Linked DNA regions of Ketobacter alkanivorans. The protein of the gene in region 1 interacts with the protein of each later gene in a pairwise test. Links are inferred from orthologs where the notes say so. Each region holds a gene or a part of one and is shown in the gene's direction. Other genes may lie near its edges.

The links.
Region 2: the proteins of Kalk_RS16280 (region 1) and Kalk_RS09155 interact in binary tests that used the Escherichia coli proteins (3 or more experiments, as listed by UniProt). The link is inferred for Ketobacter alkanivorans from one-to-one orthologs.

The regions. Positions count from the first base shown.
Region 1 is NZ_CP022684.1:3,828,209-3,831,448, reverse strand. What follows is about bases 215-3,130. They hold Kalk_RS16280 (glutamate-5-semialdehyde dehydrogenase), read left to right. Parts: upstream 215-1,003; coding sequence 1,004-2,257; downstream 2,258-3,130. Other genes in these bases: rsfS (ribosome silencing factor), read left to right, coding at 2,908-3,130; nadD (nicotinate-nucleotide adenylyltransferase), read left to right, coding at 2,238-2,915; Kalk_RS16285 (response regulator), read left to right, coding at 215-917. In the rest of the region: more of Kalk_RS16285, read left to right, coding at 1-214; more of rsfS, read left to right, coding at 3,131-3,240. UniProt on the Escherichia coli protein: Catalyzes the NADPH-dependent reduction of L-glutamate 5-phosphate into L-glutamate 5-semialdehyde and phosphate. The product spontaneously undergoes cyclization to form 1-pyrroline-5-carboxylate.
Region 2 is NZ_CP022684.1:2,115,792-2,119,053, reverse strand. Bases 51-2,988 are described here. They hold Kalk_RS09155 (LytR/AlgR family response regulator transcription factor), read left to right. Parts: upstream 51-1,115; coding sequence 1,116-1,862; downstream 1,863-2,988. Other genes in these bases: Kalk_RS09145 (uroporphyrinogen-III synthase), read left to right, coding at 2,835-2,988; hemC (hydroxymethylbilane synthase), read left to right, coding at 1,903-2,838; Kalk_RS09160 (sensor histidine kinase), read left to right, coding at 51-963. Also shown: more of Kalk_RS09160, read left to right, coding at 1-50; more of Kalk_RS09145, read left to right, coding at 2,989-3,262. UniProt on the Escherichia coli protein: Member of the two-component regulatory system BtsS/BtsR, which is part of a nutrient-sensing regulatory network composed of BtsS/BtsR, the low-affinity pyruvate signaling system YpdA/YpdB and their respective target proteins, BtsT and YhjX.

The DNA.
Region 1 (3,240 bases):
TTATCATCACCGATCTGTTCATGCCGGTGATGGACGGTAAAGAGCTGTGCAATTTGATTCGCTCGCATCACGAATTCGATCAGATACCGATTGTAGTGATCACAACCGAACAGGAAAAACCCGTCCTGTATGACCTGCTCAGCCTGGGCGTGAGTGACTTCATCCAAAAACCATTCCGCGAATTGGAATTGCGCAGCCGGGTGCAAGCGCACCTGCGCAACCGGGTACTGGTGCAAGAACAATTTCGCCTGAACCAGGAGCTGATCGAATTCAGTGCCCTGCTGGAAGAAAAAATATCCGAGCGCACCCGAGAAATCTTTGAAACCAATATAGAGACCATATACAAGCTGGCCACAGCCTGTGATCTTAAGGATGTGGACACCGCCAACCACATTGCTCGGGTGAAAGATTACGTAGAAGCGTTTTCACTGCATCTGGGCATCGACAAACGCACAGCAAAAGAATACGGCTATTCCAGCATGATGCACGATGTTGGCAAGCTGGGCATCCCGGACTCGATACTGCGCAAGCCTGGCCCGCTCAATGACGCCGAATGGGAGATCATGCGCACGCACCCCATCAAAGGCAAAGAGCTGCTGGGCAACCGCCCCTTTTACCAGCACGCAGCCGACATTGCAGTGGCCCATCACGAGCGCTTTGATGGCAGTGGCTACCCCTATGGCATTCAAGGCAAAGACATCCCCCTCAGTGCTCGCATAGTCTCTATTGTGGATATCTACGACGCCCTCACCAGCCGCCGCCCCTATAAAGAAGCCTGGAGCGTGGAGACCGCCTTTCAGGAGCTGCAATCCCTGTCCGGCCATCATCTGGATCCGTTTCTGGTGGCTGAATTTCTGAAATTGGGCCAGAGCGGCGAGCTTACCCGCATCAGTGGACGCTATTCACTGACGTCCTGATCGGCGCCCGCATAGCAGTGATGCTGGTTTAGCGGTATAATCCCGCTCTTGTTCCCAACCAATCAGTAAACAAGGTTACCATTCCCATGGATGTAAAAGCCTATATGACCCAATTGGGTCAACAGGCCCGTGCTGCGTCGCGCCAAATGGCGAAAGCCAACACCGGTGTAAAAAACGCTGCGCTTATCGCCATCGCAGAAGCCATCGAGGCTCAGCGCGAAGCACTGACAGCGGCGAACCAGATCGATCTGGACAACGGCCGTAACAATGGACTGGAGCCAGCTATGCTGGATCGTCTGGAGCTGACCCCCGCACGCATCGACACCATGATCGAAGGCTTACAGCAAGTAGCCGCCCTGCCCGACCCCGTCGGCGAAATCAGTGATATGAATTATCGCCCCAGCGGCATACAGGTAGGCAAAATGCGCGTACCTCTGGGTGTGATTGGCATCATCTACGAATCGCGCCCAAACGTTACGGTGGAAGCCGCAAGCCTCTGCCTGAAATCGGGCAATGCCACCATTTTGCGGGGCGGCTCTGAATCCATCAACAGCAATCAAGCCATCGCCCGCTGCATCGCTCAGGGCCTGGAGCAGGCAGGTCTGCCTCATAGCGCTGTGCAGGTCGTGGAAACCACCGACCGTGCTGCCGTTGGCGAACTGATCACCATGCCCGCCTACGTGGACGTAATTGTTCCCCGTGGCGGCAAAGGCCTGATTGAGCGCATCAGCAACGATGCCCGCGTGCCGGTTATCAAGCATCTGGACGGCATCTGCCATGTCTATATTGATGCCGAGGCCGATCCACAAAAAGCCATCGACATTGCCATCAATGCCAAAACCCATCGCTATGGCGTGTGTAACGCCATGGAAACCTTGCTGGTACACAGCGCCGTAGCGGATTTGATTCTGCCCAAGCTGGCGCAGTTATATGCTGAAAAAGGCGTGGAGCTGCGTGGCTGCGAGCAAACCCGCGCCATTATTGATTGCGTCAGCGCCACCGAGGCCGACTGGCAAACCGAATACCTGGCCCCCATTCTGGCGATCCGGGTAGTGGATGATCTGGATGCGGCAATCGATCACATCAACCAGTACAGCTCGCAGCACACCGAAAGCATTATCACCGAAAACTACACGCTGGCCCGCCGCTTCCTCGCCGAAGTAGACTCCAGCTCGGTGATGGTCAACGCATCCACCCGCTTTGCCGACGGTTTTGAATACGGATTGGGTGCCGAAATTGGCATTTCCACCGACAAAATCCACGCTCGCGGCCCGGTTGGGCTGGAAGGGCTCACCTCACAGAAATACATAGTGCTGGGCGATGGACAAATCCGCGTCTAACGCCACCGGCGTTCTGGGCGGCACCTTCGACCCGATTCACACCGGCCATCTGCGCCTGGCGTGGGAGGCTAAGTCGAGACTGTCACTGGACTTTGTACGTCTGGTGCCTTGTCACGTGCCGACTCATCGGGAATCGCCGGACACCACCGCCAAACATCGCCTCACCATGGCGGAGCTGGCCTGCATCGGCGTGCCCGGGTTTGAAGTGGATAACTGGGAAATCACCCGTAATGACCCCTCGTACAGCGTCAGCACTTTGCTGCACGTAAGGGAGCAGATCGGCGATGCTGCACAGCTGGTGTTTATTATGGGGATGGATGCCTTCAACCAGTTCAGTAACTGGCATGAATGGCAAACGATTCTCACCGTGGCACACCTGTGGGTAGCCCATCGCCCAGGCAACAAGCTGCCCGAAGACGACACCACCGAATACCAGTTGCTGCAACAACTGCAATGCCCGGCCGATGAGCTGAAAACCTGCCCGGCCGGCAAGATCCACGTACACGAAACCACCGCACTGGATATCTCCGCCACCAAGCTACGGCAACAGATTGCAGAGGGCATCACGCCCCGTTTTCTGTTACCAGACGCCGTTTGGGCCTATATTCAACAAAACAAACTTTACGGTTACAGGAACGAAAACAGATCCAATGACTGACCTTCAAACTCTGAAAGACATCACCATGAACGCTTTGGAAGACATGAAAGCCAAAGACATCGTGGTATTGGATGTCAAACCCCTCACCAGCGTTGCGGATCTGATGATCGTGGCCAGTGGAACCTCCAACCGCCACGTCAAATCCATTGCCGACAACGTTCGCGAGCAAGTCAAAAAGAACGGCATGATGCCTTTGGGCGTAGAAGGCGAGGATGTGGCGGAATGGGTGCTGGTGGATCTGGGCGACATCATCGTTCACGTCATGCTGCCGGACACCCGCCGCTTTTACGATCTTGAAAAGCTCTGGAGCATGTCTCCGGATCGC
Region 2 (3,262 bases), 1.7 Mb from region 1 along the record:
TTTTCTCTGGTGATTGTGCTGGTTGGCAGCAGTTTAATGGCATTCGATTGGATGCAGTTGGGGCTGGTGTCGCTGTTTGTGCAGTGGGTGGCACTGTCCAGTGCGGCGATTCTTTGTAAGCTGAGGGGCTATCTGCGCAGCCTGCCGCAGCAGCGGGCGGTATTGCTAAGCTACCTGCTGATCCCTGCTAATACCTGGCTGATGAGCGTGCTCAGTCAGGTATGGTTCAGTTTCAACCCGCAAGGCTCACTGCTGGCGATCGTATTCTCCAATTCTGTGCTGACGCATGTGGTGATTGCCGCCATCATTGGTGGTCTGGTGATTCGCTATTTTTACCTGCAGGCCATGCTGATTGCCCGTCGGCAGTCAGAATTGCTGCACCGTATACAGGCATTGCAGTCTCGTATTCGGCCGCACTTTTTGTTCAATAGCATGAATATCATTGCCAGCTTGATTGAAACCGATCCTCGCACTGCTGAAACGGTGGTGGAGGATCTTTCTGCCTTGTTTCGGGCCAGCCTTCACCATGTGGGCAATCAGGTGCCGTTGGATGAGGAGTTCGAACTGTGCAATAAGTATCTCAATATCGAAAAGCTGCGCCTGGGTAAGCGCCTGGATGTGCAATGGGATATTCGCTCTGTACCTAAAGAGGTGATGATTCCGTTGCTCACCTTACAGCCTCTGCTGGAAAACGCGGTATTGCATGGGGTGCAGCCGTTGCCGCAAGGGGGGATCGTGGAGATTCGCGCCAGTTACTCCCATGGGGTGTTTGAGCTGACGATCACCAATCCTTTTGTGGAAAAGGGGGCTGATGTGGAATCCGGCGGCAACCGGATGGCCCTGGAGAATACCCGCAACCGGTTGGCGGCCCTGTACGGTGATCGCGCCAAACTGACCGGGTATGCCGAAGGTAGTCGGTATATCACCCGGTTGTCGTACCCTTATCCGGTTAAAACAGGTTGAATCTGGCCGCATAAGTATACAGAGTATCCAAAAAGGTTGAATTGGTGCTCTATTTTGGCTCCGGATCCATGCTAAGGTTATCAATATGACGAAAAGCTCACCTGATTCGTGCACCCAAAATAAGAGAACAATAAGAGAAGTGTGGTCCGATGATTCGAGTGTTGATATGTGATGACGAGCCCCTGGCTCGTGACCGTATGCGACGAATGTTGGAGAAAATCCCAGCAACCCTGTGTGTCGGGGAGGCCGAAAATGGCCAAGAGCTGCTGGAGATGGTCCCCCGAGTGCATCCTGAACTGATTCTGCTGGACATCCGTATGCCCGGTATGGACGGCTTGCAGGCGGCCTCCCGCCTCAGTGATGGTGACAACCCCCCTGCGATAATATTCTGTACTGCCTACGATGAGCATGCCATTGAAGCCTTCAAAGTGAATGCGGTGGATTACCTGCTGAAACCCGTGCGCCAGGAAGACCTGGAAGGTGCCCTCAGCAAAGCCAGCCGTATCAATAAGGCGCAGATGAGTGCCGTGCGCAAAGAGCTGGGCGAAGAGCATGACCCTGACAGCAGTGAGCGGGAATACATCAGTGCCCGCAGCCGTCGCGGCATCGAGCTGATCCCGGTGGCGGATGTGCGTTATTTTCTTGCCGATCAAAAGTACGTCACCGTGCGCCATAGTCAGGGCGAGACCTTGCTGGATGAAACCCTGAAGGATCTGGAAACCGAATTTGGCGAGCGCTTTTTTCGCATCCATCGCAATGCACTGGTGGCGCTGGACTACGTTGAGGGAATGGAGCATAAGGGCAGCCAATATCAGCTTAGAATACAGGGTATAGCCGAGCGTTTGACCGTCAGTCGGCGCCATGCCTCGGCGGTGAAGAAGCTGCTTCAAAGGCTCTGATGTGATAGGGTTGCTGCCATAGATATTGAGGCAGAACCCTATGACAGACAACGTATTACGTATCGCCACCCGACAAAGCCCCCTGGCCCTGTGGCAGGCCGAATATGTTAAATCCAAACTGGAGCAGGCCCACCCCGGCCTTCGGGTTGAGCTGTTGGGTATGAAAACCCGCGGTGATGTGATTCTCGACACGCCGCTGGCCAAAGTGGGGGGCAAAGGCCTGTTTGTTAAAGAGCTGGAAGTCGCCATGCTGGAGCAGCGTGCCGACATCGCCGTGCACTCCATGAAAGATGTTCCGGTGGAGTTTCCACCAGGACTTGGTCTGGTGGTGATCTGTGAGCGGGAAGATCCCCGCGATGCTTTTGTTTCCAATCATTATGAATCCATAGACGACTTGCCTCAGGGGGCGGTGCTGGGCACCTGCAGCCTGCGCCGTCAGGCCCAGGTGCGTGAGCGGCGTCCGGACCTTAAAATTGTCGACTTGCGGGGTAATGTTAATTCTCGCCTGGCCAAGCTGGATGATGGCCAGTTTGATGCCATTATTCTGGCTGCGGCCGGTTTGAAGCGTCTGGGTTTTGATGAGCGCATTCGTCGCGCCATGCCTGCCGAGGAAAGCCTGCCAGCGGTGGGGCAAGGCGCGGTAGGTATTGAATGTCGTCTGGATGATGCCCATACCATTGAATTGCTGCAGTGTTTGAAGCACGCAGACACCACCACGCGGGTGGCGGCGGAACGGGCCATGAATAATCGTCTGGAGGGTGGTTGTCAGGTGCCTATTGCCGGTTATTCTGTGCTCGAAGGCGATCAAATATGGCTGCGCGGGCTGGTGGGCGAACCGGATGGGTCCAAAATTGTACGTCATGAGGTCCGTGGCCCTCGCGATCAGGCAGAGGCTCTGGGCCACGAGCTGGCGGACGAGCTGCTGCGGCAGGGGGCCCGCCTGATTCTGGATCGGTTGTATCAGTCCGAACCATGAGCGAGTCGTTAACGGCAAGTCTCGACGGCGTTACCGTGGTGGTAACCCGGCCTCTGGATCAGGCTGCTGCCCTCCGGGAGCCCTTGTTGCAGGCTGGGGCCGAAGTCATCAGTTTGCCGACGCTGCAGATCGAGCCGATTGAGATCGGCCCGTTGCAGCGCAATCTGATACTGGATCTGGATCGATACGCCTTTGTCATCTGTGTTTCCTCCAACGCTGCGCGGCTGGGGTTGGATGCACTGTCGGATTACTGGCCTCAGTGGCCGGTGCAGCAGCAATGGTTGGCGGTCGGGCCTGCCAGTGGTGAGGCCATGTCAGGGTGGGGACTGAATCTGAAAACCGCCCAGCAGGGAGCCACCAGCGAGACTCTGCTGGATTGGCCAGAGTTGCAGGATCTTACCGGGCAGCGGATTTTGATCCTGCG